2 linked regions of the Microterricola viridarii genome follow. The protein of the gene in region 2 binds, or shares a complex with, the protein of the main gene of each other region. Links are inferred from orthologs where the notes say so. Each region holds a gene or a part of one and is shown on either strand. Other genes may lie near its edges.

Region 1 (11,453 bases), 3.7 Mb from region 2 along the record:
TGGCGACGACGCCCACGCCACCCTCGCTCGGGTCCACGAGGGCGAGCCCGTTCGACCACCCCTCGGTCACGGCCAAAATCGCGCCATCGCGCCCAACGGTACTCGTCGCCTGCTTGGTCACAACCATCTCCAGTTCGTCATCGAATGTGTTGGAGCCCACCGCGAGCGGAGCTCTGATGGCGACGGTAGCAGATTTGGTATACAGAAATTCGCCTATGACGTTTCTGCGGGCTGCCGGAGAAGGCGAATGCCCCGACTGGCGTGTCGGGGCATTCCTAGTGGGTGGACTACCGGATCCAGGTGGCTGACTGCGCCAGGTGGCTCCGGTACATATCCGGCGGGTGGCTCTCGGCCAGGCTTCCGTCACCGGAGAGGTATGCCTCGGCGAGGAGTCCGCCGAGCGCTGCGGCGAATGCTCGCCAGGTGGTGTTTCGTGTATTCACGGGGTGGTGCTTTCTGTGTGCGCGTCCACCACGATGTGGGTGCAGAGCACAGCCGCGCGGGCTCGCCGAGGCGAGCGGGCGCGTCAGATTGGACGCGGGGTTGCCGACACTGCCGAGTGGCAGGGCGGATGCCTCAGGCATCCATCGACGGCTCCTCACGCGTCGTGCACCGGGCCGCGAGAACGCGACCCAGAGAAACGCAAAAGGGCGCCGCCCCGTTTCGGGGGCGACGCCCTCGGAACGCGGAATACCTGGGTAATGAGGTCAGAGACCTCGTACTGGCAGGAGACCGCGTCCGAAATTGCGGGAGCGTGACTCGATGGAGTTCGAAAACTCCGCGAGACGGCGCGTCACGCAGCAGTTTGTGCCCGGCGAGCCGGGCGCAAATTACTTGAGGGTGACGGTTGCGCCGGCCTCTTCGAGGGCAGCCTTTGCCTTCTCGGCGGTCTCCTTGTTGGCGCCTTCGAGGACAGCCTTGGGGGCGCCATCGACGACAGCCTTGGCCTCGCCAAGGCCGAGCGAGGTGAGCTCGCGGACGGTCTTGATGACCTGGATCTTCTTGTCGCCAGCAGCCTCGAGGATGACGTCGAAGGAGTCCTTCTCCTCAACCTCTTCAGCAGCAGCGCCAGCGCCACCGGCAGCAGCGACGGGAGCGGCCGCGGTGACCTCGAACTTCTCTTCGAACGCCTTCACGAACTCGCTGAGCTCGACAAGCGTCAGGCCGGAAAACTGCTCGAGCAGTTCGTCAGTGGTGAGCTTCGCCATGATGTATCTCCTAAATTTCTTGGTGTTGTGGAACGAGAACGTCGGGCGCTTACGCGGCCGAGGTCTCCAGCTTTTCGCGAAGCGCGTCGATGGTGGCGGCAGCCTTGCCCATCGTCGCCTTCATCATTCCCGCTGCCTTCGCAAGCAGAACCTCGCGGCTCTCGAGCGAGGCGTACTTGTTGACCTCGTCGGCGTTGAGGGCCTTGCCCTCGAAGACGCCGGCCTTGATCACAAGATTCGGGTTTACCTTGGCGAAGTCACGGACTGCCTTGGCAGCGGCGACGAAGTCGCCGTGCACGAAGGCGACGGCGGACGGGCCGACGAGGTCGGCATCCAGCGTCGTGATCCCCGCGTTGTTCGCGGCGATCTTGGTCAGCGTGTTCTTCACCACGGCGTAGTTCGCGTCCTGACGGATGTTGCCGCGCAGCTGCTTGAGCTGGGCAACCGTCAGGCCGCGGTATTCGGTCAGCAGAACGGCGGTCGAGGTCTCGAACAGGTTCGTGAGCTCGGCAACCGTGGCTTCCTTGTTCGCCATGGCCTACTCCTATATGTCTACGTCACACACCGCGGAAGCGATGTGCACCCAGACCGCCCGGATTGGGGCAACAAAAAAGCTCCGGCGCAAGCGCACGGAGCTGGAGACAATCTCAACGATTGAAAACTACTTCACACACCTGCGCGGGCCCTTGTTCTCACAAGCCTTCGGCCACTCTGCATTTCTGCGGAGCGACAACCAGCGGTCTTTGGCTTCGTAGAGACTAACGGATGCCGCGGGCCCCCGCAAATCGGCCGACACCGCATCGTTGACCCGAAGATCCCTCAGCTTCTCCGAATAGCCCCCATACTGGGGTGGAACCCACTGCGTGCGCGCGGAGTCCTCTGCGCACCCGGGCGCACCAGCAGGCACCCAGCAGGGAGGACATCGCCATGGCAGCCGAACTCACCCCCGCACCGGAGAAGCGCCGACGGGGCCGCCCCGTTGACACGGCACTCGGCCAGCGCATCCTGAGCGTCACGCTGCAGCAGCTCTCCGCACTCGGCTACACCAAGCTCGAGATCGAGTCCGTGGCGGCCGCCGCCGCCTGCTCGAAGACCACGATCTACCGCCGCTGGGGCTCCAAGGGCCAGCTGGTGGCCGCGGCCATCGCAAGCGGGTACCAGGATGGCCCAGCCATCGACACCGGCAACCTGCTCGACGACCTCGTCGAGCACACCTCCGGCGGGCACTCCCTGCTCGCACTCGGCAATCTCCCCGCGGTGGCGTGGGCGGCCACGTTCGAGCCAGAGGTGGCCGGCGTTCTGCGGGAGAGCGTGCTGAAGGCCCAGGACACGGCGGCCGACGCCCTGATCGCGCGCGCCGTCGCGCGCGGCGAACTCCCGGCGGATGCCGACGGTCGCGCGATCCTGCACGCGGCGCTCGGACTCGGTCTCTACCGCCGGTACGTCTCAGAGGATGAGGGCCTGCCGGAGCAGACGCTGCGCCAGGTGCTGGCCGCGCTGATCGAGTCGCCGCCCCGCGTCGTCCCGGCGGGACCCTAGCCGCCGCGGCATCCGCGACCCGGGCGGTAGTTGACAACGGTCAACTAGAATTATATAGTTGACCGTTGTCAATTAGATCATGGAGCCCGATGTCACAGAGCACCACCGGCGTAGCGAAGAAAGCGTCGAAGAAAGCACGTCCCCCCAAGCAGAGCAAGCAGGAGCGAAACGCTGAGCTCAGCGAGAACGGCATGACCCACCGCGAGGTGATGCAGGCACTGAGCGGCCTCCTCCTCGGCATGTTCGTCTCGATGATCGCCAGCACCGTCGTCGGCACCTCGATGCCCCTCATCATCGGTGAGCTCAAGGGCGACCAGGCCGCATTCACCTGGGTCATCACCGCCACCCTGCTCGCCACCACCGTGTCGACGCCCATCTGGGGCAAGTTCGCCGACCTGTTCAACCGCAAGCTGCTGCTGCAGCTCTCCATGGTCATCTTCGTGCTGGCCTCGGCGATCGCCGGGTTCTCGCAGGACCCCAGCATGCTCATCACGATGCGCGTGTTCCAGGGCCTCGGCGCCGGCGGCATGGCGGCACTCAGCCAGATCGTCATGGCCGACATCATCAGCCCGCGTGAGCGCGGCAAGTACGCCGGCCTGTTCGGCGCGGTGATGGCCATCGGCACCATCGGCGGCCCGCTGCTCGGCGGCGTGATCACCGACACCCTCGGCTGGCGCTGGAACTTCTTCGTCGCCCTGCCGTTCGCGTTTGTGGCGATCATCCTGCTGCAGCGCACCCTGCACCTGCCCAAGCGCCCCGCGCGCAAGGTGTCGATCGACTACCTCGGCATGGTCCTGATCTCCGGCGGCGTCTCGCTCCTGCTGGTCTGGGTGAGCCTCGGCGGCTCGCAGTTCGAGTGGGACTCGTTCACCAGCATCGCCCTCGTCGCGGCATCCGTGCTGCTGCTCATCATCGCCGTGTTCGTCGAGCTCAAGGCCAAGGAGCCGATGATCCCGCTGGACCTCTTCAAGAGCCGCACCTTCACGCTCTCGGTCGTCGCCAGCATCTCCGTCGGCGTCGCGATGTTCGGCACCTCGGTGTTCCTCAGCCAGTACATGCAGCTGGCCCGCGGCGCGACCCCGACCGAGTCGGGCCTGCTCACGATCCCCATGATGGGTGGACTGCTCATCTCCTCGACCGTGGTCGGTGGCCTCATCAGCCGCCACGGCAAGTGGAAGGGCTTCATGATCGCCGGCAGCGCGCTCAGCGTCATCGGCAGCTACATGCTCACCTTCCTGCACTACGACACCAACTTCTGGTACGTCGGCGTCTCGATGTTCCTGCTGGGTGCCGGCGTCGGCATGGTCATGCAGAACCTGGTGCTCGTCGTGCAGAACCAGACCGCGGCCAAGAACATGGGTGTCGCGACCAGCGCGGTCACCTTCTTCCGCAGCCTCGGCGGCACCATCGGCGTCACGGTGATGGGCTCGCTGCTCGGCACCGTGGTGGCCAGCAACATCAAGGACCACGTGATGAAGCTCTCGCCCGCGAAGCAGGCTGAGGCGATGCAGGCGCTCGGTGATGGCCGCATCCCGCAGGTGAACCTGCTGCCCGACTTCCTGCGCGAGATCGTGGAGAGCGCGTACGGCACCGGTGTCGGCACGATCTTCATGCTCGCCGTGCCGCTCGCGATCGTCACGCTGATCGCCGTGATCTTCCTGCCGAACGCGCAGCTCAGCACGCTGACCTCGATTCAGCGCGCCAAGGCCGAGTCGAAGGGCCAGCCGGATGCCCCCGGTACGCTGAAGCGCGAGATCGAGGATGCCGAAGACGCACTCATCGATGCGGGCGCGGCGACCGCGGCACTGCCGGCGGTCGGACTCGCCCACCCGGCGGACGTGGAGTCCGAGCGGGTGGATGCGGGAGCCGTCGGCTCCGGTCAGAGCAAGACAACCGAATAGGAATGCAGCAGATGAGCCCCGACCACTCCCCGGACACCGACGCGGCGATCGCCGAGGTGGAGGCGCAATTGGGCGTGCTGTTCACGCGCGTTCGCACGATGTGGAAGGTCGGGGCTCAGCGCGTGCATCCCGAGCTGCAGCCGGTGGGCTACAAGCTGTTGGCGTCTCTGGTGCGGTCGGGCCCGTGCCACGCCGGCGCCCTCGCCGAGCAGCTCATGACCGACAAGAGCGTCATCAGCCGTCAGGTGAAGCTGATGGAGGAGCTCGGCCTCCTCGTGAGCGCCCCTGACCCGGCCGACGGCCGGGCCCGCATCCTCACGGCGACGCCGGAGGCCGTGCTGAAGATCAACGCCGTCCGCGACAGCAACAAGGCGCTGCTGCGCTCGCGCCTGGCCGACTGGACCGGCGAGGACCTCGACCGCTTCGCCTCGCTGCTCAGCCGCCTCGCCGAGGTGCCGCTCGGAGAGTAGGCGTCTCGCCGATTACACGCCGCACAGACTGAGCGTCTCGCCGATGGGCGGGGCGCTCAGTTCTCGTTGCGGCCGAACACCAGGAGCCCTGCCATCACGGCGAGCGCCCCGAGCCCGCCGATCAGCAACACGTCGTCGGAGACGTTGATGTTGACGACGGGGCCGGATGCCGCGGCCGGCGCCTCGGCAACGAGCTGCTCCTCCGGCTCCTGCACGTCGGCCTCCTGCTGCCCGGCCCAGCCGTCTGTCCCGTCGTCTGTGAGGGCCGCCGTGGGTGGCTCCGGCAACGGCACCAACGGCACCAGCGGCGGCACGAGGGGCGGGGTGACCCCGCCCTGATCGGGCGCTCCCCCGGCGAGGACGATTGCGCTTGGCGCGCTCAGGCAGCCGAGTGCGGGGGCGGCGTCATCCGGGCCCCTGGTGAGGGCCAGCACCCGGATCGTCTGGCCGAGGTCTGCGCCGCGCACGATGTACTCGCCGCGCGGCGGAGCAGGGGGCGAGGTCGGGGCTGGGGTCGCGGTCGGAGCCGGGGACGGGGTCGCGGACGGCGATGCGGTCGGGGACGGCGACGGAGTCGGCGTCGCGTCCGGCTCCCCCGCGCCCGGCGCGGCCGGCTGAACGATCCACTCGAAGCGCACCCGCGCGCCGTCGAACAGCCCGCCGACGGCCGTCGCGGTGAGCGTCGAGGCGACAACCGGCTCCCCGCTCACCTGCACGTCGACGAGCGCGCAGCGCGGATCCGGGTCCTGCGGCGAGATCGCGGCGGGCTCGGCGCCGCCCGGGGTCGCGGATGTCGCCAGCGCCGGCACGGGAGCCGTGAGCGCGAGGGCCGACGCCACGACGAACGCGCCGGCGGCGAGCGCGCAGAACGCTCGTCGACTGCGCGGCTTCTGCACCTGAATCTCCTGGTTGACCCGGGGAGGCACACCGGTCCGGCGCCCGCGAGTGCGGGCCCAACCCCGCGACAAGGCTAATAGACAGCCGCCGGGTCGCTCGCCGGGACACGGCCCGGCCGGCATCCGCCCCACAGGGCGTCGGCAGATCGGTCCGCGAGCAGATCGGCACGTCGGCGAATCAGGGCGCGAGCGGCACCGTCACGGTGAACACGGTGCGGCCCGGCTCGCTCTGCAGCGCCACCGTGCCGCCGTGCGCCGCGACCACGGCGCGCACCGTCGCCAGGCCCAGCCCGGTGCCGGGCGCCGCGACGGCCTCCGGGCCGTCCTGCCCCGCCCGGAACCGGGACGGGTCGCCGCGCACGAAGCGCTCGAACACACTGCCCTGCACCTCGGGGTCGATGCCCGGGCCGTCATCGCTCACGGTGAGCACAGCCTTGTCGCCGACCCGGTGCAGGCCGAGCTCCACCGTCGTGCCCGGCGGCGTGTGCACGCGGGCGTTGGCGAGCAGGTTCACCACGACCATCTGCAGCCGGCTGGCGTCGCCCTGCACGACGACGGGCTCCTCGTCGAGGTCTGCGCCCCACTCGTGGTCTGGTCCCGTCACCTGGGCGTCACCGAGGGCATCGACCGCAAGCTCGGTCAAGTCAACGGGCAGCGACTCGAGCGCGCGGCCCTCGTCGAGCCGGGCGAGCAGCAGCAGGTCCTCGACGAGCGCGCCCATCCGCCGCGACTCGGACTCGATCCGGGCCAGGGCGTGCGCGGCATCCGGCGGCAGCGCCTCTGGGCTGCGACGGGTGAGCTCGGCGTAGCCCCGGATGGCGGCGAGGGGCGTGCGCAGCTCATGGCTGGCGTCGGCGACGAAGTGGCGCACCTTGCGCTCGCTGGCCTCGCGGGCGGTGAGGGCGGATGCCACGTGCCCGAGCATCCGGTTGAATGCGGCGCCCAGCTGCCCGACCTCTGTGCGCTCGTCGGCGTCCCCGCTCGGCACGCGCTCGGCCAGAGCCACCTCGCCGCGGTCCAGTGGCAGCTCGGAGACGCGGCTGGCCAGCTGCGTCACCCGCTCGAGTGGGGCGAGTGCGGAGTCGATGAGGCGCCGGCCGGCGAGCACGGCGATCGCGACGCCGAAGAGGGCGACGATCGCGATGATCAGCCCGAGCTGGGCCGAGGTGCCCTCCACCGTGGCGAGCGGCAGGGCGATGACGAAGCCGATCGCTGGGCCCTGCGGGCTGACGATGGCGCGGTAGTCGCCGAGCCCGGGCAGGTCGACTGTGTGCGGTGTGCCGTCGGCGGCGACGGTGAGCAGCGCGGCCCGCTGGTCGTCGCTGACGTCGAGCACGCCGCCGGTCTCTGAGATGCGGCCGGCCGACTGCACCGAGTCGCCGAGCAGCACGGCGCCGATCGTGCCGACCGGCTGGCCGGGCACGCTCAACACGAGGCTGGCGTCGTTGCGGCCGGGCAGCGTTCCGCCGGGCGGCGGCCCACCGCTGATACCGATGCGGCCGCGGTCGGCCGCCGAGAACAGCTGGGCGTCCAGGCGGTCCAGCAGGGAGCCGTGCAGGGCAGCGACGCTCACGAGCCCGACGATCATGGTGATCAGCACGAACAGTGCGATGACCCCGAGCAGCAGGCGCCGCCGCAGGGTCAGCGGGGCGCGCAGTGCGTCGAGGGGCGAGGGCCCGGCCGCCGGCCGGGCGGGAGCCCCGGCGGTGGCTGGAGCCTGCGTCATCCGGCCGCCTTGATCATGTAGCCCGCCCCGCGCACCGTGTGGATCATGGGCTCGCGGCCGGCGTCGATCTTCTTGCGCAGGTAGGAGATGTAGATCTCGACGACGCTCTGCCGGCCCTCGTAGTCGTAGCTCCACACTCGGTCGAGGATCTGGGACTTGCTGAGCACCCGGCGCGGGTTGCGCATCAGGAAGCGCAGCAGCTCGAACTCGGTGGCGGTGAGCTCGATCGGCTCGCCAGCCCGACTCACCTCGTAGCTGTCCTCATTCAAGACGAGGTCGCCGACCCGGATCACCGGCTCGCTGCTCTGGCCGAGCGTCGAGCGCCGGATCAGCGCGCGCAGGCGCGCGATCACCTCCTCGAGGCTGAACGGCTTGGTCACGTAGTCGTCGCCGCCCGCCGTGAGGCCGGCGATGCGGTCGTCGAGCGAGTCCTTGGCGGTGAGGAAGAGCACGGGCACCTCGCTGCCGTCGGCGCGCACCCGGCGCAACACCTCCAGCCCGTCGAAGTCGGGCAACATGATGTCGAGCACGATCGCGTCGGGGCGGAACTCGCGTGCCGCCGCCACCGCGCCGCGCCCGTCGCCGGCCGTGCGCACGTCCCAGCCCTCATAGCGCAGCGACATCTTCAGCAGGTCGGTGAGCGAGCGCTCGTCGTCGACGACCAACACGCGCACAGGGCTTCCATCGGCGCGCAGCGGGGCTGCGGCCTGGGCGGCGGCGGTTCTGGTGTCGAAGTTGGGGCTGGTCACGGATCGAGTATGTGCCGTCGAGCTATGAGAATTCTATGAACCAGCTCAGTGGATGCCGCATGGACCCGTCATAGGGTTCTGCCAGCTTCGCCATAGCCACCCGATAGTCGCCCTCCCTAACTTCGGAATCGTGCCGAGGCCGCCCCGCGCCCTCGTTCCCCGCACGATCGACTTTAGGAGCCCCATGTTCTTCACACTTCTCCGGCGCGAGCTCGCCGGGCGACGCAAGCAGACGGTGATCATCGCCGTCGGAATGGGCCTCGCGATCGCGCTGGTGATCGTGGTGAATGCCTTCTCCGCCGGCGTCAAAGACGCGCAGGCGTCGGTGCTGTCCTCCATCTACGGCGTCGGCACCGACGTGACCGTGACCCAGTCGCCCACTCCGCCGAGTGCCGGCGATGCCTCCGGCGGCCCCGGACGCTTCGACTTCGGGGCGGGCGCCGGGGCCACCTCCGACGGCACGACGGCGATCAGCACCTCGCGGCTGGAGGCCTCGCGCGGCACGAGCACCTTCGACGCGGCGACGCTGACCACGGTCGCCGGCATCGACAATGTCGCCGCGGCGTCCGGCACCCTCGCGCTGAACAACACCACGTTCAGCGGCGAGCTGCCCGACATGTCGCAGATGCAGCAGGGCGCGGCGCCCGGCGACGGCGTCACCCCGCCGCAGGGCGGGCCGGACGGCGCGGGCGGCAGCTCCTTCGACGTCGACTCGTTCAGCGTGCTCGGCCTCGACCCGAGCGCGGCAGCGGTCGGCCCGCTCTCCTCCGTGACGCTCAGCGACGGCCGCACCCTCACCGCCGCCGACTCCGACGCCTCGGTCGCGGTGCTCGACGCGGACTACGCCACCACCGCCGGCCTCGCCGTCGGCGACACCATCGCGGTCGGCGACAGCAGCCTCGAGGTCGTCGGCATCGTCAGCTCGAACTCGGCGGATGCCGCGACCGCCGCGAACGTCTACATCCCGCTGGCCGTTGCCCAGCAGCTCTCGGGCCTCGACGGCCAGCTGAGCACCGTCTACGTGCAGGCCGCGTCGTCGAACGACATCGCCCAGGTGCAGAGCGAGCTGGAGGCGGCGCTGCCCGACGCGACCGTCAGCACGCAGGCCGAGCTGGCCTCGAGCGTCTCCGGATCGCTCGCCACGGCGTCCAGCCTCGTCACGAGCCTCGGCCTCTGGCTCTCCGTCGCCGTGCTGTTGGCGGCCTTCCTGCTCGCCATCCTCTTCACGATCTCCGGCGTCAACCGCCGCACCCGCGAGTTCGGCACGCTCAAGGCCATCGGCTGGTCGAACCGGCGCATCGTCGGCCAGGTCGCCGGGGAGTCGACGGTGCAGGGCCTGATCGGTGGGGCCGTCGGCGTCGTGGTCGGCCTGATCGGGGTGCTCGTCATCAACCTCGTCTCCCCCACCCTGAGCGGCGGCGTGGGCGGCACCGGCGGCGGCAACAGTCAGCTGGCGGCCGGCCCCGGCGGTGCAGGCGGCCCCGGCGGGATGCCGGGCGGCTTCGGGCAGGCGGCCTCCGCCGCTGCGTCGACCGACATCACCCTGCAGGCCCCGGTCGCCCTCGGCGTCGTGCTCGTGGCCGTCGGGCTCGCGGTGCTCGGCGGGCTCATCGCGGGGGCGTTCGGCGGCTGGCGGGCCGCGCGGCTGCGCCCCGCCGAGGCGCTCCGCAGCATCGGCTGACCGCTCTCGCCGGCAGGCTCCTCCCGCTGGTTGAGCCTGCCGAAACCCCACCCCCTCCATCGCACACCCCTAAAGGACCCCCACATGTACACGCTCCAGAACGTCTCGAAGAGCTACAAACAGGGCAGCCGCACCGTGACCGCCCTCTCCGACGTCAGCCTCACGATCGCCGACGGCGCCCTCGTCGCCATCCAGGGACCGACCGGCGGCGGCAAGTCGACGCTGCTGCAGATGCTCGGCGCCCTCGACCGCCCGAGCGCCGGAACCGTGCAACTCGGCGACAGCGAGCTCTCCACCCTCGGCGACAGCACGCTCGCCGACATCCGCGCGCACCAGATCGGCTTCATCTTCCAGGGCTTCAACCTCCTCCCCACGCTCACCGCCCAGGAGAACGTGGAGACGGCGCTCGCTCCCCTCGGCCTCGCGGCGGACGCCCGGCGCTCCCGGGCCGCGCAGGCACTGGCATCCGTCGGCCTGGCCGAGCGCGCCGCGCACCGCCCCACCGAGCTCTCCGGCGGCCAGCAGCAGCGCGTCGCCATCGCCAGGGCCCTCGTCAAGGAACCGGCCGTGCTGCTCGCCGACGAGCCGACCGGCAACCTCGACGAGCAGACCCGCGACGAGATCATGGACCTGCTCGAGGGTCTCTGGCGCGACCGCGGCCTGACCCTCGTGCTTGTGACGCACGACTCCGCCGTCGCCGCCCGCGCGGAACGCCGCCTGCACATCGCGGGCGGCACGGTGCGCGAGAAGTAGGCCGGCCTATCGCACCGCGTAGATGTGTAGCTCGCGCCCCTCGGAGTCGTGCACGGTGGAGATCGGGCTCAGGCACTCAGCCTCGAGCGGCTGGTCTGCCACCGCCCACGCGGGGTCGACCTGCTCGTCGATCACCGCGTTGCACGGGTCGATGGTCATGCTCATCAGGCTCCCGACGACTCGTTCGATCTCCGTGGCGGCCCCCGCCGGCGCGGGGATCCACGCGTATTGGGCGTAGTTGTTCCACAGCTCCTCCTGCTCCGGAGCAAGCTGCCGCATCAGATCGGCATCCGGGTAGGGCGTGGTTCCCGAGATGCTCTGCAAGCCGGCGGCGCGCACCTTCGCCACGACGGCGAAGTCGCCGAACACCATGACCCGCGGGTTCCGTCCGTCGAGTGTGCTCTCCTGCATCTCCTGCACGAATGGGTCGTTGCTGTACGGGCCGATCCCCTGTTGCAGGGGGTTGATCGCCGCCCAGCTCGCGAAGGCGTAGAGGCCGAGCAGTACGGATGCCGCCGCAGCGCTCCGCC
Region 2 (11,351 bases):
CCGTCGCGGGGCTCGCCGTGGCCGGCCAGCTCGGTGTCGAGGTCGACGTAGACGGCTCCGGGGATGTGGCCAGCGTCGAACAGCGGCCGGCCGGCCGGGCCGCCGAGGCTCCAGCGCACATCGAGCACCCGCACGCGGGCGCCTGCTGCGGCGTCCTGCAGCAGGGCGGCGAGCTCGTCGGCGGTCACGAGGGGGTGCGGCATCCGTCATTCTCCAATCGGGGCGGCTCCATCGACCTGGCCGACTAGCGGCCGAAGCACACCCTCTGACACGCTATATCCTGCGACGACGATTGGCCGCCGCCTCCAACCGGGCTCGGTAGAATTGGGGAATCGTGAGCACCTACTCTGACCTCCTCAAAACGGCTGGCGTTGCGCGCATCATCACGGCCCAACTCGTGGCCCGCTTCCCGTTCGGGATGCTCTCGCTCGCGTTCCTGCTGCACGTGGAGCAGCAGACCGGCAGCTACGGAGCCGCCGGGCTCGTGCTCGCTGCCACCAGCGTCGGCCAGGCCATTGCCGGCCCGCTGACCAGCCGCCTGATGGGCCGCTGGGGCATGCGCCCCGTGCTCACGATCACCCTGGCGATCTGCGCGGCCATGGTCAGCACGATCGCTCTCGTGCCGATGTCGGTACCCCTCTACATGGTGGTCGGCGCACTGGCCGGACTCAGCATGCCCCCGATCCAGCCGGCCGTGCGCACCATCTACCCGAAGATGGTCAACTCCCGACAGCTCACTCCCCTGTTCTCGCTGGACGCGACCGCGCAGGAGATCATCTGGGTGGTCGGCCCCGTCGTCACCACCTTCGTCGCGACCCAGATCAGCACGGTGTGGGGCATCATGCTCGCCGTGATCTTCATGGTCGGCGGCGGCATCTGGTTCATCGTGCTGCCGGAACTCGGCCGGGTGCGCATCCCGCGCAGCAAGCGCAAGCTGGGTGCGGTGCTGCGCCGCCCGCCGGTACTGCTGGCGACGGGCGTCGGGTTCCTGCTCGTCGGGGCCTGCGCCGCCGTGGAGGCCGCGGTCGTCGCGACCTTCGGCCACGGCGGGGCCGAGGCCGGCATCGTGCTCGCGATCTTCTCCGTCGGCTCGATCGCCGGCGGCCTGGGGCTCGGCCACGTTCCGATCGGCCCGTGGTCGACGGCCCGCCGCATGCTCATCGTCTTCGTAGGCATGGGCCTCGCGGCCGTGGTGATGGTGCTCGTCAGCAGCGACATGGTCTTCTGGTGGCTCTCGGCGGCCCTCTTCGTGGCCGGCATCGGCATCGCCCCGGCCCTGGCCGTGCTGTTCGCCATGGTCTCGGCCAGCGTCAAGTTCAGCGACACCGCCGAGGCGTACGGCTGGGTCGGCACCGGCCAGCTCATCGGCGCGGCCCTCGGCTCGGCGGCGGCCGGCTTCCTGATCGACAGCAACGGCGCGGTCGGCGGATTCTGGGCCGCCGCGCTCTTCGCCCTGGTCGGCTTCATCGTGCCGGTGCTCGCCAAGCGCTACCACCCGGACCTCCGCGGCCGCGATGCCAGCCCACTGCCCGACACCGAGGCGATCCCGGTCCAGCCGACCTCGTAGTCGCTCCCCCGCGACGACGGCGCGCTGCCACGGCGCGCTGGCGGCTCGCTGGCGGCTTGCTGGCGGCGGATGCCGCGGGGCGGGCATGATGGACGGGAGCGCGCGGCGAGGATGCCGTGCGGCGAACGCCGAGACGGAGCGATGATACGCGTGGGCACGACTGTTTTCGAGAGACGACGACCGGCGGCATCCGTGGTCGAGCACGCGCTGACCGGCACCCGGCAGGCCGCGTTCTGGCTGGATGACGTGCAGCGGCCGCGCCACCCGGAGCTGCGCGGGGCGGTGACCGCCGACCTCGCCATCGTCGGCGGCGGCTACACCGGGCTGTGGACGGCGGTGCTCGCCAAGCAGCGCAACCCGGACGCCCGCGTCGTGCTGCTGGAGGGCCAGCGGATCGGCTGGGCGGCATCCGGCCGCAACGGCGGGTTCTGCGAGGCCAGCCTGACCCACGGCCGCGAGAACGGCGAGAACCGCTGGCCGGAGGAGCTCGATGAGCTCGACCGGCTCGGCCTGGAGAACCTCGACGAGATCGAGGCGGCCAGCGCAGAGCTCGGCATGGACTTCGAGTTCGAGCGCAACGGCGCACTCGACATCGCCGTCGAGCCGCACCAGGTGGAGTGGCTGCGCGAGGCGGCGGCGGATGCCGCGGCGCGAGGCGACGACAGCGTCGAGCTGCTCGTGGGAGACGCGGCCAGGGCCGAGGTCAACTCCCCCACCTACCTGGCCGCGCTCTGGAACAAGCGCACCTCTGCCCTGCTGCACCCCGCCAAGCTGGCCCTCGAGCTGGCCAGGGTCGCCACCGAGATGGGCGTGCAGATCTTCGAGCACAGCCCGGTGCGCTCCCTCGACACCGACAAGGGCGCGGACGCGGGATCCGTCACCCTGCGCACCTCACAGGGCAGCGTGCGCAGTCGCCAGGCCGTGCTCGCCACCAACGTGTTCCCCTCCCTGCTCAAGCGCAACACCCTGATGACCGTGCCGGTCTACGACTACGCGCTGATGACCGAGCCGCTGAGTGACGGGCAGATGCGCGAGATCGGCTGGCAGAACCGGCAGGGTCTCGGCGATGTCGCCAATCAGTTCCACTACTACCGCCTCTCGCGCGACAACCGGGTGCTGTTCGGCGGCTATGACGCCGTCTACCACTACGGCAGCAGGGTGCGAGAGAGCTACGAGGACAGGCCGGCGGCGTTCGAGCTGCTCGCCAACCACTTCTTCACCACCTTCCCGCAGCTGGAGGGCGCCCGGTTCACGCACAAGTGGGCGGGAGCCATCGACACCTGCACCCGCTTCTCGGCCTTCTACGGCACGGCGCGAGGCGGCCGCGTCGCCTACGCCGCCGGCTACACCGGGCTCGGGGTGGCGGCCACGCGCTTCGCCGCGAATGTGATGCTCGACAAGCTCGCCGGGCTGGAGACCGAGCGAACCCAGCTGCGCATGGTGCGGGAGCGCCCGCTGCCGTTCCCGCCGGAGCCGGCCGCGGCCCTCGGCATCAACGCCACCCGCTGGGCGCTCGACCGCGCCGACCACAACGACGGCAAGCGCAACCTGCTGCTCAAGACGCTCGACGCGCTGGGTCTAGGATTCGACTCATGAGCATTCTGGTTCCCGGCATCGTCAACGATGCGACATCCATCGCCCTCGCCCACGAAGCCGTCCCGGCCGAGCAGCGCATCGCCGGCAACCCGACGACCGGAGCGGTGGAGCTGGGCGAGTTCGGCGACGCGGAGATCGGCATCTGGGAGATGTCGGTCGGAACCATGAGCGATGTCGAGGTCGACGAGGTGTTCGTCGTGCTCTCCGGCCGCGCAACGGTCGAGCTCGAACCGGGCGGACCGGACGCCGAGACCATCGAGGTCTCCGCCGGCTCCGTCGTGCGCCTGGCCGGCGGCACGAACACGATCTGGACCGTCACCGAGACGCTGCGCAAGGTCTACATCAGCTAACCGGACGCGCCCAAGCCTCGTGCAGCCCCCGCTCCCCGCCTAAGCTTGGGTGCAGTGCGCGTCGCGGCCCATCTCCCTGGTGGCGCGAGCGCCCCGAGAGAGGAACGCACGAGTATGTACGCAGTGGTCAACCCCGCTACCGGCGAGACGGTCACCAGCTATCCCACCCTCAGTGACGAAGGGCTGTCAGAGGCCATCGCCGCCGCGGATGCCGCGCACCGCGGGTGGTCTCGCAACTCGAGCGTCGCCGAGCGCGCGGCCCTGATCCGCCGCGTCGGCGAACTGCACGTCGAGCGCCGCGACGCCCTCGCCGAGATCATCGTGCGCGAGATGGGCAAGCCACTGGAGCAGGCGCTCGGAGAGGTCGACTTCAGCGCCGACATCTACGCCTACTACGCCGAGAACGCCGAGGCCTTGATGGCCGATGAGCAGATCACGCTGCGCGCCGGCGAGGGCTCCGCCCTCATTCGCCGCCGTTCGCTCGGCGTGCTGCTCGGCATCATGCCGTGGAACTTCCCGTACTACCAGGTCGCCCGCTTCGCCGGCCCGAACCTGATCGTCGGCAACACCATCCTGCTCAAGCACGCCGAGCAGTGCCCGGAGTCGGCCGCGGCCATCGAGCAGATCTTCCTAGACGCCGGCTTCCCCGTCGGCGCCTACGTGAACATCTACGCCTCGCACGACCAGATCGCCACGGTCATCGCCGACCCGCGCGTGCAGGGCGTCTCGCTCACCGGCTCCGAGCGCGCGGGCGCCGCGGTCGCCGAGATCGCCGGCCGCCACCTCAAGAAGGTCGTGCTGGAGCTCGGTGGCTCCGACCCGTTCATCCTGCTCAGCACGGACGACCTCGACGCGACCGTCGAGGCGGCCGTGATGGCCCGCATCGACAACAACGGGCAGGCCTGCAACGCGGCCAAGCGCTTCATCGTGATCGATGAGCTGTACGACGCGTTCCTGGAGAAGTTCACCGCGGCGTTCACCTCCTACGCCCCGGGCGACCCGCTGGCCGACGGCACCGTGCTCGGCCCGCTCTCCTCTGCGGCGGCCGCCACCACCCTGCAGAACCAGCTCGACCGCGCGCTCGCCCAGGGCGCGACGCTCGTGGCCGGCGGCCCGCGCAACGGCAACTTCTTCCCCGCGACGGTGCTCACCGACATCCACCCGACGAACGACGTCTACCACGAGGAGTTCTTCGGCCCGGTCGCGTCCGTCTTCCGCGTCGCCTCTGAGGACGAGGCCGTCGAGCTGGCCAACGACACCCCGTTCGGCCTCGGCTCCTTCGTCTTCACGACCGACCCGGAGCAGGCGGCCCGCGTGGCCGACGGCATCGACGCCGGCATGGTGTTCGTGAACATCGTCGGCGCGGACGGCGCTGAGCTGCCCTTCGGCGGCGTCAAGCGTTCCGGCTCCGGTCGCGAGCTCGGCCGCTTCGGCGCCGACGAGTTCGTCAACAAGAAGATGATCCGCATCGGCTGATTTGTAGCCGGTCTGCGGATGCATGGCCCCGGGACGCACGCGAACGCGGCGTGTCGGGGCCATTTCCGTGCCCGCATCCGCGAACTGGCTGCGGATGCCGCAGCGGCACGTCAGCGCTTGCGGTCCAGCTGCTCGTCAATCTGCGCCTTGCGGAGCTGCAGGATGCGGCCGAGCAACTCGGCCGGAACCGGCTGCTCCGCGCTGAAGCGCAGTGCGCTGATGCTGTGCGAGAAGTCGGCGAGCTCGTCGTCGAACGCCGGCAGCACGCTGCCGCTGAACGGGTACAGCGCCAGGTGCGCCTTGGTCTGCATGGCGGCGGCATAGCCCTTGCCGCGGTAGAGCAGCGTCGGCATGCCGTAGCTCATGCCTTCTGTGACATCCGGGGCCACCTCACGGGCGATGTCGACGACCCGCTGCAGGGCGGCTCGGTCGGCCTCCGGTGCGATTCCGGCCAGGTACTCGGTGACGGTGCTCTCGGGCATCCCCCATGGTTGCACGTGGATGCGGGTTTCGCGATGGTGGCTTCGGTCGCAACCTCCCTCGAGCCACCGAGGTGGCGACGGCATCCGGCAACGCAGAAGGGCCCGCCGCTTGCGCGACGGGCCCTTCGAATGAAGCGGTGAGACTAGATGGCGTTGACGTCCAGGGGGATGCCGGGGCCGAACGTGGTCGACACAGCGCCCTTCTGGATGTAGCGGCCCTTGGAGCTGGACGGCTTGAGGCGAACGATCTCCTCGAGAGCGGCCTTGATGTTCTCGTCGAGCTGCTCGGCCGAGAAGGCCGCCTTGCCGACGACGAAGTGCACGTTGGAGTGCTTGTCGACGCGGAACTCGATCTTTCCACCCTTGATGTCGGAGACGGCCTTGGCCACATCCGGCGTCACGGTTCCGGTCTTCGGGTTCGGCATGAGGCCGCGCGGGCCGAGGACCTTACCGAGACGACCGACCTTGCCCATGAGCTCGGGGGTCGAGACAGCCGAGTCGAAAGCGGTGTAGCCAGCGGCCACCTTCTCGATCAGCTCGTCGCCACCGACCTCGTCGGCGCCGGCAGCGATAGCTGCCTCAGCCGCGGGGCCCGTTGCGAACACGATGACGCGAGCGGTCTTGCCGGTGCCGTGGGGCAGGATGACGGTGCCGCGCACCATCTGGTCTGCCTTGCGGGGGTCAACACCCAGCTTGAGGGCGACCTCAACCGTGCTGTTGAACTTGGCGGAACCGGTCTCCTTGGCAAGCGTGACTGCCTCGGTGGGGGTGTAGAACTTGTCGGCTTCGATCTTCTCGGCCGCGGCCCGGTAGGCCTTTGACTTCTGTGCCATGTTGTTCTCCTTGAGAGAATGTGGTCATCTGCGCCTGGCGGGCGCTGCCACGAGTGAAAGTTGGAGGGGGTTGGCCTTAGCCGACCGTGATGCCCATCGAGCGAGCGGTGCCCGCGATGATCTTGTCAGCGGCGTCGAGGTCGTTGGCGTTGAGGTCAACCATCTTCATCTCGGCGATCTCGCGCACCTGAGCGGGGCTGAGGTTTGCGACCTTGACGGTGTGGGGGGTACCCGAACCCTTGGCAACGCCTGCAGCCTTCTTGATGAGCTCCGCGGCGGGCGGGGTCTTCAGGATGAAGGTGAAGGAGCGGTCCTCGTACACGGTGATCTCAACGGGGATGACGTTGCCGCGCTGGGCCTCGGTCGCCGCGTTGTACGCCTTGCAGAACTCCATGATGTTCACGCCGTGCTGACCCAGGGCCGGGCCGATGGGCGGGGCCGGGTTTGCGGCGCCGGCCTTGATCTGAAGCTTGATCAGACCAGTAACCTTCTTCTTCGGTGCCATTGTTTTCTCTCTTTCTTATCGAACGCTCCGGAAGCCGGAGCACTCTCCCGTTCGCTCGGACGCTCCGAGCGACGGTGGGCTGGAAATCTGTGGGGTGCTCTGGTGCTGCTAGAGCTTGGTGACCTGGTCGAAGCTGAGCTCGACCGGCGTCTCACGCTCGAACAGGGAGACGAGGACGATGAGCTTGCCGCTCTCCGGCTTGATCTCGCTGATCGATCCGGGAAGACCCGCGAACGAGCCCTCCTTGATCGTGATGGTCTCGCCGATCTCGAAGTCGACCTCGGCCTGCAGCACGCGCTGCGCACCCTTGACCGCGCCGCCCTTGCCGCCCTTGGCAGCCGGGACGTCCTTGATCTCGACGAGGCTCTTCAGCATGCCGAAGGCCTCTTCGAAACGCAGCGGCGTCGGGTTGTGCGCGTTGCCGACGAAGCCGGTCACACCGGGGGTGTGGCGCACGACAGACCAGCTGTCCTCGTTGAGGTCCATGCGCACCAGCACGTAGCCGGGGATGCGCACACGGGTGACCATCTTGCGCTGGCCGTTCTTGATCTCGACGACATCTTCCATCGGGACCTCGACCTGGTAGATGTAATCTTCCATGGCCATCGACGCCTTGCGGTTCTCGATGTTCTGCTTCACGCGGCGCTCGAAGCCGGCGTAGGAGTGGATGACGTACCACTTGCCCGGCAGGAAGCGGAGGTCCTGGCGGAACTCCTCGTACGGGTCTGCCTCGGCTTCTTCGTCCTCGACGGCCTCAACGGCGGCCTCGGCCTCATCGGCGGAATCAATGTCGAGTGCGTCGTCCACGACGGCGTCGGCCTCGGGGTCGCTCGACTCGACGAGCGCGTCGAGAGCGGCATCCAGATCGACCGCAACCTCGTTCTCATCGAGAACGTGTACGGCGATGTGCTCAGCGGGCTCGACAGACTCTTCGGCCTCGGCGAGGATGTTGCCCTCCTGGGCCTCGTCCTCCTCAGCGGACTGCTCTGCAGCGGTCGCCCAGTCGGCGTCTTCGTACTCAGTCTTAGACACTAAATCTCAATCCTTCGTGTATTGCGTTGTTCGCTGTTGCCGCTTGGTTTCCGTGATGCGCATCTGAGCACATTCGCCGCGAAAACCGAATCCGGCATCCAGTGGAACTATCCCGCTGGAGTACCGAAGACCCACGTCACGCCGAGTGCGAACACCCAGTCCATGGCGTACACCAGAGCCATCATGATGGCTACGAACACCAGCACGACGCCGGTGTAGCTGAGCAGTTCCTTGCGGGTCGGGGTGACGACCTTCTTGAGCTCAGTCAGGACCTGCTTGATAAAGAGGCTGACCCGCGCGAAAGGTCCGCGCTTGATCTCGCGGTCTTTCTTGGCGTTCGCGACGACATCCTCACCGGGTTCGTCGACAACTTTTCGGGCCACCTGATTACACCTTTCGTGGGCCGGCGCATGCACACCGACTTGCAGGGCGGACAGGACTCGAACCTGCAACCTGCGGTTTTGGAGACCGCTGCTCTACCAATTGAGCCACCGCCCTAAGGGCTTGCCTTCAGTGCTGCACCCGCATCTCTGCGAGCACCCCACTTGAGACATTCTACCGGTTTCGTCCGCCTGGCCTGCGCACTCCCCCGCACCCGAAACAGAGTTTCAGCACGAAAATAGGCGCAAAAAAGCTTGGCGGATTCAACAACCTCGACCAAGTGTAGGTCACAGCGGCGAGCCTGTAAAGCTGAGCGGATGCGGGCCCGTGGAGTACCGTTGATCACGGCCGTCTGGTAAAACGGGCCGAACTCCGGGCGGAAGAAAGGGGCGCGCCACCGGCGCAACGATGAAACGTCGTGACTTTCTGATCGGCTCCGCCTCGGCCATCACGCTGCTGGCGCTCACCGCCTGCACCCCGGCCCCGCCGAGCCCGACGCCCACCCCGACGCGCACTCCCGCGCCCCCGCTGCCCACCGGCGTGCCCCAGCCGATCCGGCTGCAGCGCTCCAATTGGGGCACCGATCCCTTCGCGCGCGGCGCGTTCAGCTATCCCCGCGTCGACAGCACCGACGAGCTGCGCGTGCAGCTGCGGCGCTCGCTCGACGATCGGTTGTTCTTTGCCGGCGAGGCTACGGCCAGCGACTCGCCTGGCACCGTTCAGGGCGCCCAGGGCTCCGGCGTGCGTGCGGCGCTCGACATCTCGGACGTCGCGGAGCGCGGCGAGCGCATCGCGGTCATCGGCGCCGGCATCGCCGGGCTGACCGCCGCGCGGGCGCTGCGCGAGTCCGGCTTCGACGTCGTCGTGGTGGAAGCCCGCGATCGCCTCGGCGGCCGCATCCAGAGCATGGTCGACGACCACTGGCCCGTGCCCGTCGAGCTCGGCCCGCTCTTCCTCAGCGATTCCTCCAGCATGCTCGCCGGCCAGCTGGCCCTCGCCGGCGTCGGCACCCAGCCGTTCGCGCGCACCCCCGAGGTGCGCACCGGCGCCGGCACCGTCGTCGGCCCCTCGGATGTGGGCAGCAAGGCGCTCGCCTCGGCGGGCGAGTGGGCAACGGGCCACGAACCGGACAGCTCCGTCGCCGAGGCGCTGACGGAGTCCGGAGTGGCTGCCTCGCTCGGCATCGAGCCCGACGCGAACGGGGTTGCCCCGATCGATTGGCTTGGGCACGAGCTCACCAGCGTGCTGCAACCGGCGGCCGGGGCATCCGCAGACCTGGTCTCCGCCCAGCAGCTCGACCCGCTGCTGGCCAGGGCCGCGTCGATGACCGAGATCGTGACCGGTTCGGCGCAGGGCCTCGGCGGCCTGATCAGCTCGCTGGCCGACGGCCTCGACGTGCTGGTGGGCAGCCCCGTCGCGACCATCATGTGGGACGACACCGGGGTGAGCCTGCGCCTGGCGCACGGCGAATCGCTCCGCACCGACCGGGTGCTCGTGACGATCCCCCTCGGCGTGCTGCAACAGGACACCACGCTGTTCGAGCCCGCACTGCCCAGCTGGAAGCTCGACGCGATCGGCGAGCTCGGCATGGGCACGGTCGACACCGTCTGGCTGCAGTTCGACGAGGCGTTCTGGGCAACGGATGCCACGGTGCTCAGCACGATCGGGCCGGCCGTCGCGTCGGAGGATGGCACCACACCGCCCACAGCGGCATCCGATGAGCCATCCGGAGCGCTTCCCGACGCCACCCCGGTGCCGGCGCCGGAGCGCAGCCCCATCGCCTACTGGACCAACCTCGCCCCGCTCACCGGCTCGCCCGTGCTGGTCGGAACGATTGCCGCCGAGTTCGCGGCCGAGCTCGGGGCGCTCTCCGACGAGGAGTTCAGCGCGCGGGTGCTGGCGGCACTTGCCCCGTTTGCTCCCGGAGCAGGCGCTCCCTGAGCTTCGTCGCCCGCGCCGTGATGCGGCGGCTGACCGCGACCAGCATCGCGGCGACACCGAGGAAGATGCCGAGCACGAGCAGGCAGTAGAAGGCGATGCCCAGCGCCCCGCCGACCTGTGCCGGGTCGAGGAAGAAGTACGGGTACCAGCCGACATCCGCGCCGCGGATCAGCGTGAAGATGAGCCACGCCACCGGGAACGGCAGCACCCAGCCGAGCGTCGACCACGGCATCGGGTCGCTGCGCGGGCTGATCACGGCATCGAAGAACCAGCCCACCAGCGCCAGCGCGGGCACGACGAAGTGCAGCAGCGTGTCTGACCAGGGCACGTCGACCCGGTACGCCCGGGTCGAGGCCTGCGCGACGATCACGGCGAAGACGATGCCGGAAACCAGCAGGTAACACATCACCACCGTGCGCATGATGCTGAGCCAGTGCGGGTCGCGTTCGCGCAGCAGGGCCGCAATGCCGCCCGCGATCAGCATGACGACGGCCAGCATCGCCGACTGGATGGTGAAGTAGCTGAAGAAGTTGTTCGTCGCGAAAGACGAGAAGCCGAGCACGTAGTTGAAGTTGCCGAACAGGGCGAGCAGCTCGAGGCCGGCCAGGGCGAGCCGGTACACGCCGAGCCCGACCCTCAGCGGGCGCGGGCGCGCGGCGCCCCGCTCGAGCGCACCGCCCTGGCCAGCCGAGGCCGCTTGTGGCGCCGCGGGAGTCTGTTGGCCCCGTGCGGGGGTGGCGGACTCGGGGGCACGGCGGTGCATGCTCCCACGCTACGCCGTGCCGGCTGTTGGGCCGATTCCGGGCCGGGCGTGCGCGGCATCCGCGACGGCGCAGGGTGTCACATGAGGCGCGGCGCATGGAGCACCGTTTAGGCTGTGACCGTGACCGAAACTACGCGTATCTCAGCCCGTATCGCCGCAATCGCCGAATCGGCGACCCTCAAGGTTGACGGCAAGGCCAAGGCCCTTCAGGCGGAGGGCCGTCCGGTGATCAGTTATGCCGCCGGCGAGCCCGATTTCGCCACCCCGGCGCACATCGTCGAGGCCGCGCTCGCCGCCGTGCGCGATCCCAAGAACTACCGCTACACCCCGGCCGCCGGACTGCCGGAGCTGCGCGAGGCGATTGCAGCGAAGACGCTGCGCGACTCGGGCCTCGAGGTCTCCCCCAGCCAGGTGATCGTCACCAA

The links.
Region 1: rplK (region 2) and rplJ share a complex: the UniProt entries of both Escherichia coli proteins name them as parts of the ribosomal stalk of the 50S ribosomal subunit. The link is inferred for Microterricola viridarii from one-to-one orthologs.

What each region holds. Positions count from the first base shown.
Region 1 is NZ_LT629742.1:3,717,900-3,729,352, forward strand. Bases 1-2,889 are described here. They hold rplJ (50S ribosomal protein L10), read right to left. Parts: upstream 1,744-2,889; coding sequence 1,258-1,743; downstream 1-1,257. Other genes in these bases: BLT62_RS17070 (YncE family protein), read right to left, coding at 1-127; BLT62_RS17795 (hypothetical protein), read right to left, coding at 288-443; rplL (50S ribosomal protein L7/L12), read right to left, coding at 831-1,208; BLT62_RS17085 (TetR/AcrR family transcriptional regulator), read left to right, coding at 2,136-2,747. Also shown: BLT62_RS17090 (MDR family MFS transporter), read left to right, coding at 2,939-4,648; BLT62_RS17095 (MarR family winged helix-turn-helix transcriptional regulator), read left to right, coding at 4,660-5,118; BLT62_RS18020 (hypothetical protein), read right to left, coding at 5,175-6,014; BLT62_RS17115 (sensor histidine kinase), read right to left, coding at 6,193-7,740; BLT62_RS17120 (response regulator transcription factor), read right to left, coding at 7,737-8,489; BLT62_RS17125 (ABC transporter permease), read left to right, coding at 8,674-10,170; BLT62_RS17130 (ABC transporter ATP-binding protein), read left to right, coding at 10,255-10,923; BLT62_RS17135 (DUF7657 domain-containing protein), read right to left, coding at 10,930-11,453. UniProt on the Escherichia coli protein: Forms part of the ribosomal stalk, playing a central role in the interaction of the ribosome with GTP-bound translation factors. Protein L10 is also a translational repressor protein.
Region 2 is NZ_LT629742.1:18,182-29,532, forward strand. What follows is about bases 5,096-7,882. They hold rplK (50S ribosomal protein L11), read right to left. Parts: upstream 6,810-7,882; coding sequence 6,381-6,809; downstream 5,096-6,380. Other genes in these bases: BLT62_RS00125 (iron chaperone), read right to left, coding at 5,100-5,471; rplA (50S ribosomal protein L1), read right to left, coding at 5,615-6,304; nusG (transcription termination/antitermination protein NusG), read right to left, coding at 6,918-7,841. Also shown: BLT62_RS00100 (sulfurtransferase), read right to left, coding at 1-203; BLT62_RS00105 (MFS transporter), read left to right, coding at 335-1,567; BLT62_RS00110 (NAD(P)/FAD-dependent oxidoreductase), read left to right, coding at 1,718-3,163; BLT62_RS00115 (cupin domain-containing protein), read left to right, coding at 3,160-3,513; BLT62_RS00120 (NAD-dependent succinate-semialdehyde dehydrogenase), read left to right, coding at 3,628-4,989; preprotein translocase subunit SecE, read right to left, coding at 7,949-8,224; BLT62_RS00155 (flavin monoamine oxidase family protein), read left to right, coding at 8,631-10,163; BLT62_RS00160 (Pr6Pr family membrane protein), read right to left, coding at 10,105-10,926; BLT62_RS00165 (pyridoxal phosphate-dependent aminotransferase), read left to right, coding at 11,047-11,351. UniProt on the Escherichia coli protein: Forms part of the ribosomal stalk which helps the ribosome interact with GTP-bound translation factors.